Regions from separate parts of the Streptomyces sp. NBC_00654 genome, predicted to be linked through region 3. Evidence: riboswitches for the same ligand, from Rfam matches in the RefSeq annotation. Region 3 holds a riboswitch; each other region holds the start of a gene.
The links. Region 3 has a riboswitch for cobalamin ahead of OHA98_RS28230 (cobalamin biosynthesis protein). Riboswitches for the same ligand answer to the same signal wherever they lie in the genome.

Region 1 (5,517 bases), on a different contig from region 3:
CACCAGAAGGGCCGTGCCGTCGTCTCCAGCGGAAGCCGCGAGGAGATGGAGCGCGATGTCCAGGCCATGCACGGCTACGGCCTCTGGGCCACCCTGACCCAGGACCGCACCTAGGACCGCGGCCGGCCCGCGCGCCGGCGGACGGGGCCGCGCACCGGCCCCGCCCCACGCGCCCGTCATCCGCTTCTCCCGCCCCTGCCCCGCACGACCCACCATCGGAGAATCCATGGCCGGCCATTTCGAGGCCACCCCCGACGGCGGCGCGGCCGTCGCGCTCGACGAGGTCGAGATCTCCATCCTGCGCTCCCTGGCCGTCCAGCTGCTGGAACTGATCGGTCCGGGCGATCAGCCCGCCGAGGGCGAGGACCCGCTCGCCGCGCTCTTCGCCGAGGGTCCGAGCGAACCGCCCGCCGACCCCGCCCTGGCCCGGCTGTTCCCCGAGGCGTACGGGAACGAGGACAAGGAGCTGCGCGAGGCGTCCGCCGAGTTCCGCCGCTTCACCGAGAACGATCTGCGCACCCGCAAGCGCGAGGACGCCCTCGCCCTCGTACGCACCCTGGACGGGCTCTCACCCGTGGGGGAGGGCGGAGCCGTGCTCACGCTCACCGCCGCCGAGTGCCGCAACTGGCTCGGCGCCCTGAACGACCTGCGGCTCACCATCGGCACCCGGCTGGAGGTGTCCGACGAGGACGAGGGGCAGGAGGGTTCGCTCTACCGCCTCTCCGACAGCGACCCGCGCAAGCCGATGGTGATGGCCTATCTCTGGCTGGGGGCGCTCCAGGAGACGCTCATCGAGACGCTGATGCCGTAATCCGGAGGCGAAGGGCTGTCCCGCGAAGCTGTTCCGCGGGGCAGCCCTTCGGCGCGTCCTCGGGTGCCTCCTTGGGCGCGTCCTGCGGTGCGTTCGCTCAGTGGACGCTCAAATCGGAATAACGATCGCGTCACCCGAACAGCCGTCTTTGCAGCGGCTGGAAACTCTTGTCCGCTTTTTCCTGTGGTGTGCGCCACACAATGTCCCGTGGGTCGCCCGGGGGCCCGTGATAAATCTTCACGACCGCCCGGGGACGCCATCCCTGTTCCCGGGGGCGCTACAAGTCGGCCGAACGCCGACGGCACTCCATCCATATCCGGGGGGATCAGGAACTGATCCGTCGCCTGTGAAGGCGCGGATCGGCGTGGAGAAAGGCGCACCACCATGACATCGGCACAGGTCGACAAGGGGCACGCCGGCGATGAGGCCGAGGGTGCAGGAAACAGCGGCGAAGGATACCGGCGCGGCCTGGGTGCCCGCCAGATCCAGATGATCGCCATTGGTGGAGCCATCGGCACCGGGCTTTTCCTCGGTGCGGGCAAAGCCATCGACCGGGCCGGTCCCAGCCTCATCCTGGCCTACGCGATCGCGGGCCTGGTCATCTTCTTCATCATGCGGGCGCTGGGCGAACTTCTCATGTACCGCCCGGTCTCCGGCTCCTTCGCGGAGTACGCGCGGGAATTCCTCGGCCCGTTCTTCGGATTCGTGACCGGCTGGACGTACTGGCTCTTCTGGGTCGTCACCGGAATCACCGAAGTCACCGCCGCCGCCACCTATATGACGTACTGGTGGAACATTCCGCAGTGGCTGTCGGCACTCGTCTTCACGGTCATTCTGTACGGCGCCAACCTCATCTCCGTGAAGCTCTTCGGTGAGCTGGAGTTCTGGTTCTCGATGGTCAAGGTCACCGCGATCATCGGCATGATCCTCGTCTGCGCCGGAGTCCTCACGATCGGCTTCTCCGACGCCGCCGACACCGCGACCGTCGCCAATCTCTGGAACGACGGCGGATTCTTCCCCTCGGGCATCACCGGCACGCTGATGACCCTCCAGATCGTGATGTTCGCCTTCCTCGCCGTCGAACTCGTCGGCGTCACCGCGGGCGAGTCCAAGGACCCCACGACCGTCCTGCCCAAGGCCATCAACACCGTGCCGTGGCGCATCGCCGTCTTCTACGTCGGCGCGCTGATCATGATCCTCTCGGTGGTGCCGTGGAGCACGTTCAAGCCGGGTGTCTCGCCGTTCGTGAAGACCTTCGAGGAGATGGGTCTCAGCGTGGGGGCCGCGATCGTCAACTTCGTCGTCCTGACCGCGGCGCTCTCCTCCTGCAACTCCGGGATGTACTCCACCGGCCGCATGCTGCGCGACCTGGCGCTCAACGGGCAGGGCCCGAGGGCCTTCACCAGGCTGACGAGGAACGGCCTGCCGTTCGCCGGCACCACGTTCTCGGCCGCGCTGATGCTCGTCGGCGTCTGGATCAACTACCAGTGGCCGGGCGAGGCGTTCAACTACGTCGTCTCCTTCGCGACCATCTCCGGCATGTGGGCCTGGGTCATGATCCTGCTCAGCCAGCTCCGCTTCCGCGCGCTGGCCGACCGGGGGGTGCTCCCGCAGTCCGCCTTCAGGGCCCCCGGAGCCCCGTACACCAGCGTCTTCGCGCTCGGCTTCATCGGCATGGTCATCGTGATGATGGCCATCGACAAGGACGCCCGGGTCTCGCTGTACTGCGCACCGGTCTGGGCCCTGATCCTCGGTGTCTCGTATCTGGTGCTCAAGGCCCGCAACCCCGGGAACACGGCGTTCATCAAGCGCTGACACCCACGGCCACCCACGCCGGAGCGTCCGGCATGCGGGCCCGTCCGTACCACTCCTCGGTACGGGCGGGCCCGCCGCCCGTACGGGCCGGTCCTATCCTGGGCGCCATGCTGACCATCACCCAGGACCTCCACGACCGGATCGTCGCCCACTCCCGCGAGGACCACCCCGACGAGGCGTGCGGAGTCGTCGCGGGACCGGCCGGAACGGGACGGGCCGAACGCTTCATCCCCATGCTCAACGCCGCCCGCTCGCCCACGTTCTACGAGTTCGACTCGGCCGACCTCCTCAAGCTCTACCGCGACATGGACGACCGCGACGAGGAGCCCGTGATCATCTACCACTCGCACACGGCGACCGAGGCCTACCCCTCCCGCACCGACGTCACGTACGCCAACGAACCCGGCGCCCACTACGTCCTCGTCTCCACCGCGGACACCGACGACGCGGGCCCCTTCCAGTTCCGCTCGTACCGCATCGTGGACGGCGAGATCACCGAGGAGGACGTCAAGATCGTCGACGCCTGCTGAAGGACGCCCGGGGGACGCCCACTGAGGGTCGCCTCACCTGCGTCGCGACCAGGTCTGGCACACTGCACCCAGACCCAACGAGGCGGCAGGAACCAGGAAGCCGGTGCAAGTCCGGCACGGTCCCGCCACTGTGACCGAACCCCGTCCACCAGGACCGGGGCTCGGCAGTCAGGAACTGGCCTGCCGCCTTCTCGCACCGACCAGGGGACGCGGAAATCCCCCGGAGAGGCCCCGCCATGTCCCGGCGCACCCCCGCGCTCATAGCCGCCGCCGTGCTGCTCCCGCTCGCCCTCACCGCCTGCTCCGCCGCGGACGCCGACAACGGCTCCGCGGGCTCGGCCAAGGCCGGCGGACCGTCCGCCGAGGGCTTCCCGTACACCGTCACGAACTGCGGTGTCACCACGACGTACAAGGCGCCGCCGAAGCGCGCCGTCACCATGAACCAGCACGTCACCGAAGTGATGCTGGAACTGGGGCTGGCCACGTCCATGGTCGGCACCGCCTACCTCGACGACCAGGTCCTGCCGGAGTACGAGGACCAGTACGAGTCCATCCCGGTCCTGGCCGAGGAGTACCCCTCGTACGAGAAGCTCCTCGCCGCCGACCCCGACTTCGTCTACGGCGGCTACTCCACCGCGTTCACCGCGGGCGACGGCCGCAGCCGCGAGGCGCTGAAGAAGTCCGGCATCGACACCCGGCTCAACACCGAGTACTGCGCCAAGAACCCGACCGCGATGGACGCCCTCTACCAGGAGGTCCGCGAGGTCGGCCGCACCTTCGGCGTCGCCCCGCGCGCCGACGCGTGGATCGAGGAGGCGAAGGCCACCAACGCCGCCACGGCCGAGCGGCTCAAGTCCGCCCGCCCGGTCTCCGTCTTCGTCTACGACAGCGGCGACAAGACCGCGTTCACCGCGGGCGGCAAGGGCATCGGCAACGAGCTGATCACCCGGGCCGGCGGCCGCAACGTCTTCGCCGATCTCGACAAGCCCTTCGGCGACGCCTCGTGGGAGAACGTCGTCGCCCGCAAGCCCGACGTCATCGTCATCTACGACTACGGCTCCACCACCGTCGCCCAGAAGAAGAAGCGCCTCCTGGAGGACCCGGCACTCGCCGACGTCCCCGCGATCAGGAACAAGCGCTTCGCCGTCCTCCCGCTCTCCGACGCGGTGCTCGGCGTGCGCGCCCCCGCGGCGGTCGGCAAGCTCGCCGCCCAGCTGCACCCGGAGATACCGGGGGACTCACCCACGGAGGAAGCGACGGACGCGGCCACCGCGCCGTGAGCTGCCGCACCCCCGCCGCGCCACGACGGCTGCGCTACACCCTGGTCCTCGGCGCCCTCGCCGTCGTCCTCGGGGCCGCCGTCCTCGCCGCGCTCGCCCTCGGCTCCGTCCGCATCCCGCCCGGCCAGGTCCTGGACATCCTGACCGGGCGGGCCGGACCGAGCCCGTTCCGCACGATCGTCCTCGACGTCCGGCTGCCCCGGGTCCTGCTCGGCATCGTCGTCGGCGCCGGACTCGCCGTGATCGGCACCGTCCTCCAGGCGCTCGTACGCAATCCGCTCGCCGACCCGTTCCTCCTCGGCGTCTCCTCCGGGGCCTCCACCGGAGCGGTCCTCGTGATCGTCCTCGGCGTCGGCGCGGGCCTCGCCACCACCGTCACCATTCCGGCCGCCGCCTTCGCGGGCGCGCTCGCCTCACTCCTGCTCGTGTACACCCTGGCCCGCGGCGGATCCGGCCTCACCACCAACCGGCTCGTCCTGGCCGGAGTCGCCGTCTCCTACGTCCTCTCCGCCCTCACCAGCCTCATCCTGGTCACGTCGGCCCGCGCCGACCACCTCCAGGAAGTCCTCTACTGGACCCTCGGCGGTCTCGGCGCCGCCCGCTGGGACATGCTCGCGCTCCCCTCGGCCGTCCTCGTCGCGGGCACGGCGCTGCTCCTCACCCTCGCCCGCCCGCTCGACCTGCTGCTCGTCGGCGAGGAGGGCGCCACCGTCCTCGGGCTCGACACCGCACGCTTCCGGGCCGGGGTCTTCGTCCTCGCCTCCCTGCTCACCGGTGCCCTCGTCGCCTACAGCGGAGCCATCGGATTCGTCGGCCTGATGGTGCCGCACATGGCCCGGATGGCCGTCGGCGCCGGCCATCGCGCCCTGCTCCCGGTCGCCGCGCTGGGCGGCGCGGTCTTCCTGGTCCTGGCCGATCTGGCCGCGCGGACGGTCGCCGCTCCCCAGGACATCCCGGTCGGCGTGCTCACCGCCCTGACCGGCGGCCCGTTCTTCCTCTGGATGCTCCGCCGCCGCCCCGAAGGAGCCCCGGCATGACCGGCCTTCGCCCCGAAGGAGTTCCCGCATGACCAGTCTGCGTA
Region 2 (5,517 bases), 820 kb from region 3:
GCGAGCACCGGCGGCCGGACGTAGCGGGTGCCGTACGACTGGACCCAGCCGTGCTGGGTGGCGAGGTAGCCGGTGAGCCGCTCGGCGAAGTACTGCACCATGTCGTTGCGTTCGGGCTCGCCGTGCACCAGGACGTCGAGCCCCGCCTTCTCCTGGAAGGAGAGGACTTCCCGGATCTCGTCCCTGATCCGTTCCTCGTACCCGGCGGTGTCGATCCGTCCGGCCCGCAGGTCGGCGCGAGCGGTGCGCAGCTCATCGGTCTGGGGGAACGAACCGATGGTCGTCGTCGGCAGCGGCGGGAGCCCGAGGTGCGCGCGCTGGGCGGCTGTCCGTTCCGCGTAGGGCTGCGAGCGCCGTCCGTCCGCGGCGGTGACGGCGGCGGTGCGGGCCCGCACCGCGGGGTCGCTGGTCAGTGCCGATCCGGCGCGGGAGGCGAGGTCGGCGCGGTTCGCCGCGAGTGCGGTGGCGATGGTGTCGGTGCCCTGGGCGAGCCCACGCGTCAGGACGGCGACCTCCCGCGTCTTCTGCCGGGCGAAGGCGAGCCAGCGGGCGATCTGCGGGTCGATGTCGCGCTCGGCGGTGGCGTCCAGCGGTACGTGCAGGAGTGAGCAGGAGGCGGAGACGTCCACCCGGCCGGCGAGGCCGAGGAGGGTGCCGAGGGTCGCGAGGGACTTCTCGTAGTCGTTGATCCAGATGTTGCGTCCGTCGACGACGCCCGCGACCAGGCGCTTGCCGGGCAGTCCGCCGGCCGCCGCGAGGTCTTCGAGGTTGGCGCCGCCCGATTCGGTGAAGTCGAGGGCCAGCCCTTCCACCGGCGCCTTGGCCAGCACGCCCAGGGCCTCACCGAGCCGCCCGAAGTACGAGGCGACCAGCAGCTTCGGCCGGTCGGTGGCGGCACCGAGTTCGCGGTAGGCGCGGGTGGCGGCGTTCAGTTCGGCAGGGGTGCGGTCCTGGACGAGAGCGGGTTCGTCGACCTGGACCCACTCGGCGCCGGCCGCCCGCAGATCCGCGAGCACCTCGGCGTACACCGGCAGCAGCCGGTCCAGCAGGGTCAGGGGCTCGAAGTCCCCGGACACGCCCGGCGCGGGTTTGGCGAGCAGCAGGTAGGTGACGGGGCCGACAAGGACCGGGCGGGCGGTGTGGCCGAGCGCGAGGGCTTCCTTCAGCTCGGCGACCTGCTTGGCGGAGTGCGCCGTGAACACCGTGTCCGGGCCCAGCTCGGGGACCAGGTAGTGGTAGTTGGTGTCGAACCACTTGGTCATTTCCAGCGGTGCGATGTCCTGGGTGCCGCGGGCCATCGCGAAATAGCCGTCCAGCGCGTCTTCCTCGGCGACCGCGCGGTGCCGTTCGGGGACCGCTCCGACCATGACGCTGGTGTCCAGCACATGGTCGTAGTACGAGAAATCGCCGGACGGCACTTCATGGATGCCTGCGTCGGCCAGCTGCTGCCAGTTCGACCGGCGGAGATCCACCGCGGTCTCCCGGAGGGCGTCCGCGCTCACGCGGCCCTTCCAGTAGCCCTCGACGGCCTTCTTCAGTTCACGGTTCTGTCCCTGGCGGGGGTAGCCGTACACGGTGGCCCGTGCTGCCGCGGCTGCGGGCTTCGCTGTCACAGAACTCTCCTTCGCGAGATGTGTCCTGGATCCCGGGGACGGGACGCGGACGCGAAGGGACGACCGACCGGGCGGACCACGTCGCGGAGTTCTCCCGCACGTGCCGCCCGATATGTACGCCGACCCGCCCACGAGGTCACCGGGATCTCCGCACGCGATCGGTCGCGTACGGGCAACGGGCAGGTCTTCGGACTCGCGGGCACATCCGCCGGGGCAGATTCCTACTGGCCGTCGCTTCCCGGATCCGGCCGGATCCAGTGCGTATGACGGCGTTCGTTCCCACTCACCGCTGCGGGGCAGTCCCGGATTCCCACCGGGTTCCCTCTTACGACGCGTCCCGCCTGGCGGACGGGGGCGAACCAGCTGCGTCCGCCACCCTAAGCGACGGGCGGCGCCCGCACACCCCCGCCCGGATACCGGGACGCGTCACGGGCGGGGGTGTGCGGGCGAAATGACGGGCGCGGTGGAGCGAACGGACACCGGGGCCTGTCGGAACAGCCTTCGGGGCTCGCCTGTCGCTATCCGGTCACCGCGTCGAAGGAGAGCCAGGTACCCATGGGGGCCTGCTGACCCGCCCCGGGAACGGACCAGTCGCAGACACCGTACGGGAAGATCCCCGTCAGCTCCTTGAGCTGGGCTTCGGTCACCGGCACCTGGTAGTCGGTGCTGACCACGGGACGCTTGCGGCACTTGACGATGTCATTGGCCACATCGGCTCCGGCGACCATCCGCGGCGAGGTCCACACCGGGTAGAGGGTGTTGCACTCGGTGTTGCCGATGCCCTCCACCTGGGGTTCCGAGATCTTCTTCGCCCCGATGCCACGGGTCCAGCAGGCGTCGGTGAGTCCCTGCGGCCGATTGCGGACGATCTTCTCGATGGGGGCGTCGTTGCCGGGGTCCCCCTTGATGGCGGTGAGCCACTGGTCCATGTCGGCCACCATCCCGGCGAGGGTGAACCCGTGCCCGCTGGAGCGGGTGAGCATGACCTGGTTGGCGTGGGTGCCGTTGGCCTTGTCCAGGCGCGCCCGGGTGGAGAAGGAATGGAAGCGCATGTGCATGTCGCCGGTCGCGGCGTCGTCCGTGTAGTCGCGGTAGTCGATGATCGGGATGTCGGCGAGACCGGCACCGCCGTTCAGCATGCGACCGGTGCGGTAGGCGAGCCGAACCGCCTTGAGATCGGCGACGGTGCGCTCCGCGGCGGGCTTGGCGTCGTCGTCGAGGCCGCCGATGCGCCGGTTCAGGTCGATGAACCGGTCCATGTCGATGGTCCCGTTGTTCAGGGCCTGAAGTCCGTACTGGATACCGGTGTTGTCGAGCGGCCTGCGCGCCTTCCCGGTCTCCGGTACCTCGCCGTAGACGTTCACGGCGTGGCTGTACACGTCGCAGCGGGCACCGTCCGGGTTGGTGGCGGGGTTGTAGCGCTGCTCCTTGGGCAGCTGGGCAGGGCAGTACACCGTGGGGTCGATACGGCCGGCGGCCCGTGCCAGGCTGCCGATGCTCTCCCACGTGCCGAACCCGGAGACCGCCTTCTGCTGCTCCTTGGTGAACGCGTCGGGCGCGACATTGGTGAAGTAGTGGTTCAGGAGCTGGGCGTCGCTGAGCGTCTGGATCGTCCCGAAGCCGACGTCGGGGAAGCTGCAGCCGGAGAGGATGCCGTCCAGCAGGCCCGGGTAGTTGTCGGCGATCTGGTGGGTCTGGTACGAGCCGCCGGAGCAGCCGTTCCCCATGGTGAAGGCCGGTTCGCCGTACGTCTCCACGAAGCGTTCCTTGACCATGCTCATGGTCTCGGCGGCCAGCAGGTCGTTGCAGTTGTTGCCGAAGACGTTCAGCGAGGACGAGGCGACGCCGTAGCCCTTGCTCAGATACGTGTCGTTCATGATGCCGACGGTCTTGCGGCCCTGGACGTACCAGCCGCCGTTGCAGCCCCCGCCGAATCCGTACACGAGGCGCCCGTTCCAGCCCGGCCCGCGCTCCAGCGGGTCGGGGGCGGGGGACAGCGGGTCGTGCAGTACGGCCGTCTCGTAGATGCCGCGGTTGATGGTGCCGGTCTCGACGCGGACGATGTACGGCACCTTCTTGCCCGCGCTCGTCGTGGCGGTCGCCAGGTCGGCGGGACGGTCGTTCACGTCGGGCAGGGCGACGAACGTGCCGGCCGTGGTGCGGTACATGTAGTCGACGCGGGTCTCGGCCGAGCAGTTCTCGTCGGTGGGCTGCCCGAGGGTGCCGCCGGTGACCGTCTTGAACTCGGCCGTGTCACAGATGAACGGCTTCTCGTGCGGCCCGGAGAACACCGGCCCCGTGATGGGGTGGTTCTTCAGGGTCACCTCTCCGCTGTCCGCGCCCTGAGCCGTGGCCGTGAGCCTGTTCTCGCCCTTGGACAGCTCCTTCACCACGCCCATCAGCGCGTTCTCGCCGGACGGCCGGAAGCTCGATGTCACGTCCCGGCCGTCCACCGCGATCCGGATGCTGTCGGCCGCTATGGACGCGGGCGCCACGACACGTATCAGGGCGTCGTCCCCCGACACCACTCCGGGCCGCGACGACACGGCCGTCACCTGTAGCTTCTCGCTCTCGCGTTCCTGGCTGCCGGCCGGCGTCGCGGACGCGCCGACCAGCACGCCCATGAACGCCACGCCGGCCAGGCCCATCCGGACCGGTCTCGCGGCTCCTGTGAACGACATGACGGAACTCGCCTCACTTCCTGGGGTGGGAAATCGTGTGTGCTGTGCATACGCGGGCTGCGGCCGGCCCTGCCCGGCCCGGCCCGGGGCTACCAGTTGGTGAACGCCCCGTCCGACGTACGCAGGTGCGGGCGCTCGGCCGCGTGTGCCTGGTACCGGCGCGCCGCCTCCCGGTCGATGTCGACGCCGATGCCGGGCAGTTCGCTCAGCTCCACCCGCCCCGGCAGGATCGTCGGCCGCGCGGTGAAGAGGGCGGCGATGGCGGGCTCGGGGTCGGTCTGGTGCTCCTGGATCGCCGCGTTGGGGCAGGCCAGGTTGAGCTGGAGCGAGGAGGCCGCGGTGACCGGGCCGAGCGGGTTGTGGGTGGCGAGCTTGATGTGGTGGGTCTCCGCCATCGCCGCGATCTTCTTCGCCTCGGTCAGGCCGGCGGCCACCCCCACGTCCACGCGCGCGTAGTCGATGAGGTCGTCCTCGATGAGCGTCCTGAACTCCCATTTGGAGCCGTACTGTTCGCCCGCGGCCAGCGGCACCCCGGTGCGTGCCCGCAGCATGCGGTAGCTGTCCGGGTTCTCACAGCGCAGCGGGTCCTCGACGAAGAACGGACGGGCCGCCTCGATCTCCCTGCACAGGGTCAGCGCCTCCGGCGGATCCAGGCGCGTATGGACGTCGAGGATCAGCTCCACCTCGTCGCCGACCGCGTCGCGCACCTGGTGGAAGAGGCCGACCGAGTCGCGCAGGCAGCGGCGGGCGTCGAGCGTGCCGTCGGCGTCGTGCGGCGAGGCGAACCGCAGATGACGCCAGCCCTGCGCGACCAGGTCGCGGCAGCGGTCCAGGAACCACTCGCGGTCGTCGTAGCCGTCGCCGACATGCACATAGGCGGGTACGTGATCACGTACCCGGCCGCCGAGCAGTTCGTGCACGGGTACGCCGAGCGCCTTGCCGCGGATGTCCCAGAGGGCCACGTCCACCGCGGCGATGGCGGCGCCGAGTATGCGGTCGGCGGGGAAGAACCCGCGCCGGAACATCACCTGCCAGAGGTGCTCGATACGCCTCGGGTCCTCGCCGACGATCAGCTCCGCGAGGTGCTCCAGACCGCCCGCGACCGCCCGTTGGCGCGACCTGATGCCGACCTCGCCCAGGCCGTGGATGCCCTCGTCGGTGTCGACCACGACCAGCATCATGCTGTCGCCGTGGTCGGGAAGAGTCAGCACTTCCAGGCCGGT
Region 3 (5,517 bases):
GGACTGCCCGCCCCCTCGCAGATCACGGCGTCATACGTGCCCCGAAGCTGCTCCAGGCAGTCCACGACCGTCCCGAGGAGGGCTTCCTGCCGTCCCCCGTGGTAGCCGCGGGCGCTCATCTCACCGACCGGCTTCCCCATCAGGACGACCTGGCTGGAGCGGTCGCCGCCGGGCTTGAGCAGCACCGGGTTCATCAGCGCGGACGGCTCGACCCGGGCGGCCTGGGCCTGCATCGCCTGGGCGCGCCCGATCTCCGCGCCCTCGCGGGTGACGAACGAGTTGAGCGACATGTTCTGCGCCTTGAACGGCGCGACCTTCACGCCCCGGCGCACGAGCCACCGGCAGATCCCTGCCGTGACGACGCTCTTGCCCGCGTCCGAGGTGGTCCCGGCGACCAGGAGTCCGCCGCTCATTTCGCTCTCCGTCCCGCGAGCAGCCGGCCCGCCACGCATACGCCCAGGGCCAGCGCGCCCACCCGGCGCGACAGCCGTACCGCCCGTTCGATGTCGGCGCTCTCCACGGCCCGGCCGGCCGCCCCGTTGAGCACGGGCCGGTGCTCGACCCGCCCGGCGTACGCCAGGGTCCCGCCGAGCCGTACGCCGAGCGCCCCCGCGAACGCGGCCTCCACCGGCCCCGCGTTGGGGCTCGGATGGCTGCCCGCGTCGGCCCGCCAGGCCCGTACGGCCGCACGGGGCCGTCCTCCGGCCACCACGGCCAGCGCGGCCGTCAGCCGGGCTCCCGGCCCGCCCGCCAGGTCGTCCAGGCGGGCCGAGGCCCAGCCGTAACGCCGGTAGCGGGGCGACCTGTGGCCGACCATGGCGTCCAGCGTGTTGACGGCCCGGAAGCCGACGAGCCCGGGGACCCCGCCCAGAGCGCCCCAGACGAGGGCGCCGACGACGGCGTCCGAGGTGTTCTCGGCGACGGACTCGACCACGGCGCGGGCGATCTGCTGCCCGTCCAGCGAGTGGGGGTCGCGGCCGCACAGATGGGGCAGCCGTTCCCGGGCCACGTCGAGGTCCCCGGCGGCGAGCGCACCGGAGACGGCGCGCGCCTCACGGCCCAGCGACGTACCGCCGATCACGGACCAGGTGGTGGCGGCGGTCAGCGCGACGGCCAGGGCGGGGCGGTCCCGTACGGCGCGGGCGGCCAGCGCGGCGGCCCCCACGGCGCCGCCGGCGCAGACGAGGGTGTGCAGGGCGCCCCACCCGCGGTGGTCGCGCCAGAGCAGGCGTTCGGCCCTTGCCGCGGCCCGGCCGAACCCGGCCACGGGATGTCCCCGGCGGGGGTCACCGAGCAGGGAGTCGGCGATCAGGCCGGCCGTGGCGCCGTACGCGAAGATGCGGTCGGCACGCATGGCTCAGCCGGCCGGGGTACGGGAGATTCCCGCAAGGGGTGACACAGGTTCCGGCGCACGGCAGCCAGGCATGGCGTATGTCCTCACTCAGGGTCCGCGCCCTGGTTCGACGTGACCGGCGACGAGAGTCTCCTGGCTTCCGGATCCGCAGTTCCCCCGGCCTTCCAGTCCGCGTGGGCGGACCGTGACTTCCGATGGGGGACTGCTCCCCGGTGACAGTGGCGGGACCGCGCCGGATTCGCACCGGCTTCCTCTGCTGTCGCCGTAAACGGCTCCGGCAGTCCACCACGCTGTGAGAACGCCCGTCAACTTGCCGTTGACCTGCGGAGCCGCAGTGTGCGCAGACGCACACCGGGCCGGACACACAGTGTGTGTCCGGCCCGGTGGAGGTGCGGTGTTCCGGTCAGGCGACGATCAGATAGATCCCGTACGTGACCGCCGCCGCGCACAGCGCGAAGCAGAGGTACGCGCCGGCGCGGGCCGGGGTGAACGAGCCGCCGGAGGCGCCGTTCCGCGCCGTCGACGCCTGCTTGGAGAGGCCGACGATGCCGAGGGTGAAGAGGCCGACCAGCGCCACGGTGACCACGAGGCTGACGCCGAAGACGGAGGCGAGAGCTGCCCAGTCGATGTTCATACGGATCTGTCCTTACACCGTGGCGGGCCGCGCCGGATCGGCGGGCGTACCGGCCGGAGCCGGGATGGTGGACGTGAGGTCGGGACCCGTGGTGCCGACGGGCGGCGGGGTGACGGCGGCGATGGCCGTGGTGACGACGCCCGCGGGCTCGTCCTCCGGGCCGCCGCCGGTGACGTTGGTGTGGTCGACCGGCTTGCGGCGCGACAGCAGCCAGATGGCGCCGGAGCCCGCGACGAGCAGGACGGCGACGACGCCGACGCCCCAGCCGCCCTGCTTGGTCAGGAACTCCGCGCCCGCGCCGACCAGGCCCGCGGCCGGCAGGGTCAGTCCCCAGGCGACGAACATCCGGGTGGCCGTGGACCAGCGGACCACGCCCCCCTGACGGCCGAGGCCCGCGCCCATCACGGCGCCGGAGCAGGACTGGGTGGTGGAGAGCGAGAAGCCGAGGTGGGAGGAGGCCAGGATGACGGTGGCCGCACTGGTCTGGGCGGCGAAGCCCTGCGGCGGCTTGAGGTCGGTCAGGCCGCTGCCCATGGTGCGGATGATGCGCCAGCCGCCGAGGTACGTGCCCAGGGCGATGGCGACACCGGCGGAGACGATGACCCAGACCGGCGGGTTGGAGCCGGGGGCGAGGACGCCGCCGGTGACCAGGGCCAGGGTGATGATGCCCATCGTCTTCTGCGCGTCGTTGGTGCCGTGGGCGAGCGAGACGAGACCGGCCGAGGCGATCTGCCCGGCCCGGTAGCCCTTGGCGGTCGACTTCAGCTGTCCCTCATCGGTGACCTTGCGCCCGATGCGGTACGTCAGCTTCGTGGCCAGCAGCGCGGCGAGACCGGCGACGACCGGCGCGGCGATGGCGGGCAGCAGCACCTTGGTGACGACGGTGCCGCCATTGATCGAGGACCAGCCCGCCGACATGACCGCGGCGCCGATGAGGCCGCCGAACAGGGCGTGCGAGGAACTGGAGGGCAGGCCGACCAGCCAGGTCAGCAGATTCCACAGGATGGCGCCGACGAGCGCCGCGAAGATGACCTCGGTTCTGAGGCCGTCCTCGTTGACGATCCCGCCGGAGATCGTCTTGGCGACCTCCACCGACAGGAACGCGCCGATCAGGTTGAGAACGGCGGACATCGCCACCGCTGTCTTGGGCTTCAGGGCGCCGGTCGAGATGGTGGTGGCCATCGCGTTGGCGGTGTCGTGGAAACCGTTCGTGAAATCGAACACGAGAGCTGTCACGATCACGATCGCGAGCAGCAGCGTGATGTGTTCCATTTACCCAGGCAATCGTTCGACGTCAGTGGCTCGTGGACCGTAGGCAACCTGGGTGAACGGAAGATGAACTGGGCGGGGCGCTGTGGTGACCCGAAGCGGATGGAATCCCCTCCGCTTGTCTGCGTACGAGGTGGGGCGATGCACCTGGGGCGGTGCGAGGACTGCTCTTTGCCGGGCCTTGGCGAACATTTGGGGACGCGTTTTTTCACCCGGAAGAGATTCCGGTCACCCGGCGTCCGGTGTCACCCCCGCCGCCCCGGCGCAGCCCTTAGGGTGCCCCGCATGAGCGTGAGCGATCAGCCTCGGGAAGAAGCGATCGAACGGGCCTGGCGGGGCGTGGTCGACACCGCTCGCCGGTCCGCGGCCGACGGGCTGGTCGTCGGGACCTCGGGCAATGTCTCGGCACGTGTCGGCGGGACCGTCCTGGTCACCCCCAGCGGGGTGCCCTACGACCGGCTCGGCCCGAAGGACGTGGTCGGCGTCGACCTCGAAGGGCGCCGGGTCCTCGGCGATCTCGCCCCGACCAGCGAACTCCCCCTCCACCTGGCGGTCTACCGCAACAGCGACGCGGCAGCCGTCGTGCACACCCACGCGGTGCACGCCACCGCCGTTTCCACCCTGGTCGAGGAGGTCCCGCTGGTGCACTACGCGGCGGCCATGCTCGGCGGCCCCGTACGCACCGCTCCCTACGCGCGCTACGGAACGCGGGAGCTGGCCGACAACATGCTCGCGGCCCTGCGCGACCGCACCGGCTGCCTCCTGCGGAACCACGGCACCGTCACCTACGGCGACAGCCTCGACCAGGCGTACGACCGCACCGCGCAGCTCGAATGGCTGTGCAGGCTCTGGCTCACCGCTAGCTCCGTACCGGGCCACAGCCCGGCGCTGCTCTCCCCGGCCCAGCTGCGCGAGGTGACCGAGGCCCTGAAGGGGTACGGCCAGCCCGGCTGACCCTCCCGGGCCCGCACCGGACCACGCCGAGCCCCGCCCGGCGCCGGGCCCTCCCGGCCCGCACCGGACCACGCCGAACCCGCCCGCCGCCGAACCCTCCCGGGCCCGCACCGGACCACGCCGCGCCCGCCCGCCGCCGAACCCTCCCGGGCCCGCACCGGACCACGCCGAACCCGCCCGGCGCCGGGCCCTCCCGGCCCGCACCGGACCACGCCGCGCTCCGCCTGGCGCCGAACCCTCCCGGGCCCGCACCGGACCACGCCGCGCCCGCCCGCCGCCGGGCCCCGCACCGGACGGCCCCCGCCCGCTGGCACCGGGCCGGGCCCGCCACGACACTGAAGCAGTGCGCCCGGCAACAGCGACGGCAGCGGCCGTCACCACGATCCTCGGCGTCGGCGCGGCTGCGGTCGCGGCCGGCCGGTACGCCAGCGACGCCGCCCTCAAGGTGCCGTCCGGCCGTCCCCTCCCCGCCGACCGCAGACTCACCGTGCACGCCACGGCGGCCGGACAGGTCACCCTGACCCGCTCGTTCGCCGCGCTCCGGCCCGGTACGTACGGGCTGACCGGCCCCGGTGTCCACGCCGTCGTCGGACCGGTCGTCGACCAGGCGCCGCACGCCCCCGACACCGTCGTCCGCAGACTGGAACGGGTCGGCCACGGGGCCCTGGAACCGGGCGCCAAGGTCCGCATCACCCCCGAGCTGTACAGCGGCGACCCGGGCAGCGCCCTCGGCCTCGACCACAAGGAGGTCGAGATCCCCGGCGAACTCGGGCTCCTGCCCGCCTGGTTCGTCCCCGGCGCCCGCGACACCTGGGTGATCACCGTGCACGGCCTCGGCACCACCCGGGCACACCCCATGAACCTGATGGCCTTCCTGCACGCCCAGCGGCTGCCGGTGCTCGACCTGGCCTACCGCGGCGACGCGGGCGCCCCGCGCTCCACCGACGGCCTCGGCCACCTCGGCGCGTCCGAATGGCGCGACCTGGACGCCGCCATCCGCTACGCCGTGCGCTACGGCGCCCGGAGCGTCGTGCTGCACGGCTGGTCGACCGGCGCCACGATGGCACTGCACGCCGCAGCCAACTCCGCGCTCCGCGACCGCGTCAGCGGCCTCGTCCTGGACTCCCCGGTCATGGACTGGCAGGCCACCCTGCGCGCCCTGGCCGTGGCCCGCGGCGTACCGGCCGCCCTGCTGCCGCTCGCCGTCCGGGCCGCCCAGGGACAGACCGGGCTGCGCGACGCCCCGCTCCTGGACACCTCGCTGCCGGCCGCCCTGCGTGCCCCGACACTGATCTTCCACGGCCCG
Region 4 (5,517 bases), on a different contig from region 3:
AGCGTCAGCACGAGGTTGTTGGAGACGATGGAGTCACCGGTCGCGAAGAACGCCACCAGCCTGCCGATCATGTGCTGTTCGCCGGGGGAGAGCTTGGCGAGGTCGGCGACGTCGGAGTGGAGGTCGACCTCCTCGACCGTCCAGGTGTTCTTGATCGCGTCCCGGTAGCGCTCGTAGAAGTCCGGGTAGCGCATCGGGCGCAGGGTCAGTTCGAAGCCCGGGTCGAGCAGGTTCTTGTTCTCGTTGGAGCTCATTACTGGCAGGCCTCGCAGGACTCGGGGTTTTCCAGGGAGCAGGCGATGGCGTCCGCGTCGGGAGCCTGGGCCTGCTGTACGGGGATGGGGGCGGCGGCGGACGCCTGGCCGGACGCGGCGCGGGCGATCCGGGTCGCCGGGCGCGACCGCAGGTAGTACGTCGTCTTCAGCCCCTGCTTCCAGGCGTACGCGTACATCGAGGAGAGCTTGCCGATCGTCGGCGTCTCCAGGAACAGGTTCAGCGACTGGCTCTGGTCGAGGAACGGCGTACGCGCCGCCGCCATGTCGATCAGTCCGCGCTGCGGGATCTCCCACGCGGTGCGGTACAGCGCCCGCACCTCCTCGGGGATCCAGGCGAAGCCCTGCACGGAGCCGCTCGCCTCGCGCAGCGCCTCGCGGGTCCGGGCGTCCCACACGCCGAGCTGCTTCAGCTCGTCCACCAGATAGGCGTTGACCTGGAGGAACTCACCGCTGAGCGTCTCGCGCTTGAACAGGTTGGAGACCTGCGGCTCGATGCACTCGTACACCCCGGCGATCGAGGCGATCGTGGCGGTCGGCGCGATGGCCAGGAGCAGCGAGTTACGCATCCCGGTCTTCGCGACACGGGCGCGCAGGGCCTCCCAGCGCTCCGGCCAGTTCAGCGCGGTGTCGTAGTGGTCGGGGTGCAGCACCCCGCGTGCGGTGCGGGTCTCGGCCCAGGCCGGGAGCGGGCCGGAGCGCTCGGCGAGGTCGCAGGACGCCTCGTACGCCGCGAGCATGATGCGCTCGGAGATCTTCGTGGACAGGGCCCGCGCCTCGGGGGAGTCGAAGGGCAGCCGGAGCTGGAAGAAGACGTCCTGGAGGCCCATCGCGCCCAGGCCCACCGGCCGCCAGCGCGCGTTGGAGCGTCCGGCCTGCTCGGTCGGGTAGAAGTTGATGTCGACGACCCGGTCCAGGAAGGTCACGGCGGTCCGCACGGTGGCGTCCAGCCGCTCCCAGTCGATGGACCCGTCCGCCACGAACGACCCCAGGTTGACCGAGCCCAGATTGCAGACGGCCGTCTCGCCGTCGTCGGTCACTTCGAGGATCTCGGTGCACAGGTTCGACGAGTGGACGACGCGGCCCGGCTCGGCGGTCTGGTTGGCGGTCCGGTTGGAGGCGTCCTTGAACGTCATCCAGCCCTGACCGGTCTGCGCGAGCGTACGCATCATCCGGCCGTACAGGTCCCGCGCGGGCATCGACTTGCGGGCCAGCCCCCTGGCCTCCGCCGCGCGGTACGCGGCGTCGAACTCGTCGCCCCACAGGTCGACCAGCTCGGGCACGTCGGCGGGCGAGAACAGCGACCACTGCCCGTCCGCGTCCACCCGGCGCATGAACTCGTCCGGGATCCAGTGCGCCAGGTTGAGGTTGTGCGTACGCCGCTGGTCCTCACCCGTGTTGTCGCGCAGCTCCAGGAACTCCTCGATGTCCGCGTGCCAGGTCTCCAGGTAGACGGCGGCGGCGCCCTTGCGGCGGCCACCCTGGTTGACCGCGGCGACCGAGGCGTCGAGCGTCTTCAGGAACGGCACGATGCCGTTGGAGTGCCCGTTGGTGCCCCGGATCAGCGAACCGCGGGCGCGGATACGGGAGTACGAGAGGCCGATGCCGCCCGCGTGCTTGGAGAGCCGCGCCACCTGGTGGTAGCGGTCGTAGATCGAGTCCAGCTCGTCCTTGGGCGAGTCCAGCAGATAGCAGGAGGACATCTGCGGGTGCCGGGTGCCGGAGTTGAAGAGGGTGGGGGAGGAGGGCAGGTAGTCCAGCCGGCTCATCAGCCCGTACAGCGCGGCGACCTCGTCCAGCGCGTGCACGCTCTCGTCCTCGGCCAGACCGGCCGCGACCCGCAGCATGAAGTGCTGCGGCGTCTCGATGACCTGGCGGGTGTGCGGGTGGCGCAGCAGATAGCGGCTGTGCAGCGTCCGCAGCCCGAAGTAACCGAAGCGGTCGTCCGCGCCGTCGGCCAGCGACCGCTCGACCAGCGCGTCGAGCGCGGCGGCGTGCAGCGCCACGAAGGCGGCCGTACGGTCGGCGATCAGGCCCTCGCGGTGCCCCACGGCGACCGAGGCGGAGAACGACACCGCGCCCTGGCCCGCCGCCTCGTCGGCGATGGACCGGGTCAGCAGCCGGGCGGCGAGCCGGGAGTAGGCGGGGTCCTCGGAGATCAGCCCCGCGGCCGCCTCGGTGGCCAGCGAACGCAGCTCCGCCTCGTCCGACCGGGCGTTGCGGCCGCGCAGCGCGGCGGCGGCGACCCGTCCGGGATCGGTGTCGGGCAGATCGACGGTGAGGTCCGTCAGGGTCCGCAGCAGTGCGGTTCCCGGTGCGTCGGTCGTGGGCTCCGTCGGTTCGGCTGCGGCGGCGGCTGAAACCGGATCGGCTGGCGCGATGGTCACGGGGATTTCCCTCGCTCGGCTGGGGGCCGGCGGGGAACGGGGGCAGCCGGGCAGCACGGTGCCCGGGGCGGGGCAGCACTGCGTACGGCGTCCACCGGCCCATCCGCGAGGCCCGGACGTCTTGGCGTCCGGTTCGGTCGAGCCGGACGCGCTGTCGACAGGTCGTCGGACTTCGGGTGTGCAAAAGCACACTGAATACACCGTTGCGGGACAGTTCCGGATTCGCACCGGATTCCCCTGCGGCGACAGCGAGCACGAGCATACATGTGGGGGCCGCCCGATGAGGCAGCCCCCACATGTTGTGTCGCGGGCCGTGGTGGGCCCTGTCGGAGTGTCAGCCGGTGGGCGAGCGGCGGCAGGCCGGGGAGCGGCTCCAGGCCCCGTTCCCGGCCCGCTTCAGGCCCGCTTCAGGCCCGCTTCCGGGCCCGTTCCCGGCTCCCTCTCCGGGCCCCCTCCCCGGCTGCTCCGGCCTCGTACGGCGTGATCTCCCCGGCCGCGGAATCCCTCAGCCGCTCGCTCCCACGTCGTTGTTCGGGGCCCCGTCGCCGACCGGTGGCAGGTCGCCGCGTTCGACGGGACCCGCGCCGGGTGCCCGGCCCGCCGGGGGCAGGATCTCGTCGAGTTCACGGTCATCCGCGCGGTGCGCGGCCTCGGCGGCCGTGCGCAGGGTGTCGCGGTCGACCTCGCCGCGGGCTCCGCCGACCCGGACGACGACCTCGCCCTCCGCGCGGGCGTACTCATGGCTGTCCGGCGTCGAGCGGTACCAGTTCGCGCCGTCCCGCTCGCAGGCCGCCGGTGTGCCCGGGCCCCCGCCGGGCCGCGGGCCCGTCGCGCAGTTCGACGCCGTGAGTGTGCCGCGCTCCACGGAGAGCTGGATGCGCTTGCCGCCGGCCGCCACGTAGAAGCTCCCGAAGCCGTCGTCGCCGAGGACGCCGACGGACTGCCGGGCCAGGGTGTACCCGGGGACCTCGGTCACATAGACGTGGCCGGTGGTGGTCTGGATGGCCGCGGCCCTGGCCTCCAGCGCGGCCCGGCCGGGCCCCGGGGCGGAGGGGGCCGCGCCCCCGGGGCTGTCCGCATCGGGTCCGGGGGCCGGCTCCGTGCCGCAGGCCGCGAGTGTCAGCACCAGCAGCACGGGCCACAGCCCGGGGAGCGGGGAGCGAGGGTTCATGCCCGCATCCTCGCGTACGGTGACCGCCGTGCACAGCCGGAGAACGGCGCGGGCCGCCGCGCCTCCCGGGGAGACACGACGGCCCGCGCACCGCCGTTCCGGCCGGTCAGCGAATGCCCGGCGCGACCGCCGCGGCCGGCGGCAGCTCCGCCTCGACGCCGGGGTCGCCCACATCGGCCGTGTAGTCGGCCGGCGAGGTCTCGTCGATGCCCGCCGGGGCCTTCAGCGCGTTCAGGACGAGGGTCAGGACGATCACGACCACCACGTTCAGCACGAAGGCCGTCAGCCCGATGTAGCCGATCTCGCCGATTCCCGGAATCTCCTTCGAGGAGCCGCCGAAGTGCTTCTGGGTGGGGCTCGCCACGCCGTACGCGGCGAGCGTTCCGTACGCCATGCCGGCCGCCCAGCCCGCGAGCAGCGCCCAGCGGTGGAACCAGCGGGTGAACAGCCCGCCGACCAGGGCCGGCATCGTCTGGAGGATCCAGATGCCGCCGAGCAGCTGGAAGTTGATCGCGACCGTCTTGTCCATGGTGAGGACGAAGACCAGGGCCCCGACCTTGACCAGGAGCGAGACCACCTTGGAGACCTTGGTCTCCTGGGCGGGGGTCGCGTCGGGTTTCAGGAAGTCCTTGTAGATGTTGCGGGTGAAAAGGTTCGCCGCGGCGATGGACATGATCGCGGCGGGCACCAGGGCACCGATGCCGATGGCGGCGAACGCCACTCCGGCGAACCAGTCGGGGAACATGTTCTCGAACAGCTGGGGGATGGCCAGCTGCCCGTTGTCCACCTTCACTCCGGCGGCGATCGCCATGAAGCCGAGCAGCGCCAGCATGCCCAGCATCAGGGAGTACAGCGGCAGGATCGTGGTGTTGCGCCGGATCACCTCGCGGCTGCGGCTGGAGAGCGTCGCCGTGATCGAGTGCGGGTACATGAAGAGCGCGAGCGCGGATCCCAACGCCAGTGTCGCGTAACCCCATTGACCCATGTCGCCGGGAACCAGCGAGCCGCGCGGCTGACCGGTCGCCGGATTCTTCTGGGAGAACGCCTCGCCCGCCTTGGCGAAGATGTCGTCGAAGCCGCCCAGCTTGATCGGTATGTAGATGATCGCCACCGCGATCACCAGATAGATCAGGCCGTCCTTCACGAATGCGATCAGCGCGGGCGCCCGCAGCCCGGACGAGTAGGTGTACGCGGCGAGCACGGCGAACGCGATGAGCAGCGGCAGGTCCCTGACGAACCAGTGCGTGGTCTCTCCGCCGCCGACGCCCATGACGTCCAGCACCGCCTGGATTCCGACGAGTTGGAGCGCGATGTAGGGCATCGTGGCGAGGATGCCGGTGACGGCGACCGCCAGCGAGAGCCCCTTGGAGCCGAAGCGTCCGCGGACGAAGTCCGAGGTGGTGACGTAGCCGTGCTTGTGCGAGACCGACCACAGCCGCGGCAGGAAGGTGAAGATCAGCGGGTAGACGAGGATCGTGTACGGGACGGCGAAGAAGCCCGCCGCGCCCGCCGCGTAGATCGCCGCCGGGACGGCGACGAAGGTGTACGCGGTGTAGAGGTCGCCGCCCAGCAGGAACCAGGTGACCCAGGTGCCGAACGACCGTCCGCCCAGGCCCCATTCGTCCAGACTGGCTTCGTTCTCGGCCTTGCGCCAGCGGGCCGCCATGAAGCCGATGACCGTGACGGC

Region 1: it holds a riboswitch for cobalamin, as region 3 does, so the genes downstream of both, OHA98_RS33755 (ABC transporter substrate-binding protein) here and OHA98_RS28230 (cobalamin biosynthesis protein) in region 3, are expected to answer to the same signal.
Region 2: it holds a riboswitch for cobalamin, as region 3 does, so the genes downstream of both, metE (5-methyltetrahydropteroyltriglutamate--homocysteine S-methyltransferase) here and OHA98_RS28230 (cobalamin biosynthesis protein) in region 3, are expected to answer to the same signal.
Region 4: it holds a riboswitch for cobalamin, as region 3 does, so the genes downstream of both, OHA98_RS07720 (ribonucleoside-diphosphate reductase subunit alpha) here and OHA98_RS28230 (cobalamin biosynthesis protein) in region 3, are expected to answer to the same signal.

The regions. Positions count from the first base shown of each region.
Region 1 covers NZ_JAPEOB010000003.1:301,665-307,181, reverse strand. Annotated here, with positions in the region: gene clpS (ATP-dependent Clp protease adapter ClpS) at 1-114, shown strand, start outside; gene OHA98_RS33770 (DUF2017 domain-containing protein) at 227-811, shown strand; gene OHA98_RS33765 (amino acid permease) at 1,196-2,626, shown strand; gene OHA98_RS33760 (M67 family metallopeptidase) at 2,734-3,156, shown strand; cobalamin riboswitch at 3,190-3,355, shown strand; gene OHA98_RS33755 (ABC transporter substrate-binding protein) at 3,393-4,436, shown strand; gene OHA98_RS33750 (iron ABC transporter permease) at 4,433-5,473, shown strand; gene OHA98_RS33745 (ABC transporter ATP-binding protein) at 5,502-5,517, shown strand, end outside.
Region 2 covers NZ_JAPEOB010000002.1:970,189-975,705, forward strand. Annotated here, with positions in the region: gene metE (5-methyltetrahydropteroyltriglutamate--homocysteine S-methyltransferase) at 1-1,613, opposite strand, end outside; cobalamin riboswitch at 1,795-1,941, opposite strand; gene OHA98_RS24555 (DUF6351 family protein) at 2,132-4,294, opposite strand; gene OHA98_RS24560 (mandelate racemase/muconate lactonizing enzyme family protein) at 4,384-5,517, opposite strand, start outside.
Region 3 covers NZ_JAPEOB010000002.1:1,789,370-1,794,886, reverse strand. Annotated here, with positions in the region: gene OHA98_RS28235 (cobyric acid synthase) at 1-413, opposite strand, end outside; gene OHA98_RS28230 (cobalamin biosynthesis protein) at 410-1,354, opposite strand; cobalamin riboswitch at 1,480-1,609, opposite strand; gene OHA98_RS28225 (hypothetical protein) at 1,758-1,988, opposite strand; gene OHA98_RS28220 (inorganic phosphate transporter) at 2,001-3,260, opposite strand; gene OHA98_RS28215 (class II aldolase/adducin family protein) at 3,549-4,211, shown strand; gene OHA98_RS28210 (alpha/beta hydrolase) at 4,555-5,517, shown strand, end outside.
Region 4 covers NZ_JAPEOB010000001.1:1,756,818-1,762,334, forward strand. Annotated here, with positions in the region: gene OHA98_RS07715 (ribonucleotide-diphosphate reductase subunit beta) at 1-254, opposite strand, end outside; gene OHA98_RS07720 (ribonucleoside-diphosphate reductase subunit alpha) at 254-2,659, opposite strand; cobalamin riboswitch at 2,805-2,934, opposite strand; gene OHA98_RS07725 (hypothetical protein) at 3,165-3,830, opposite strand; gene mctP (monocarboxylate uptake permease MctP) at 3,937-5,517, opposite strand, start outside.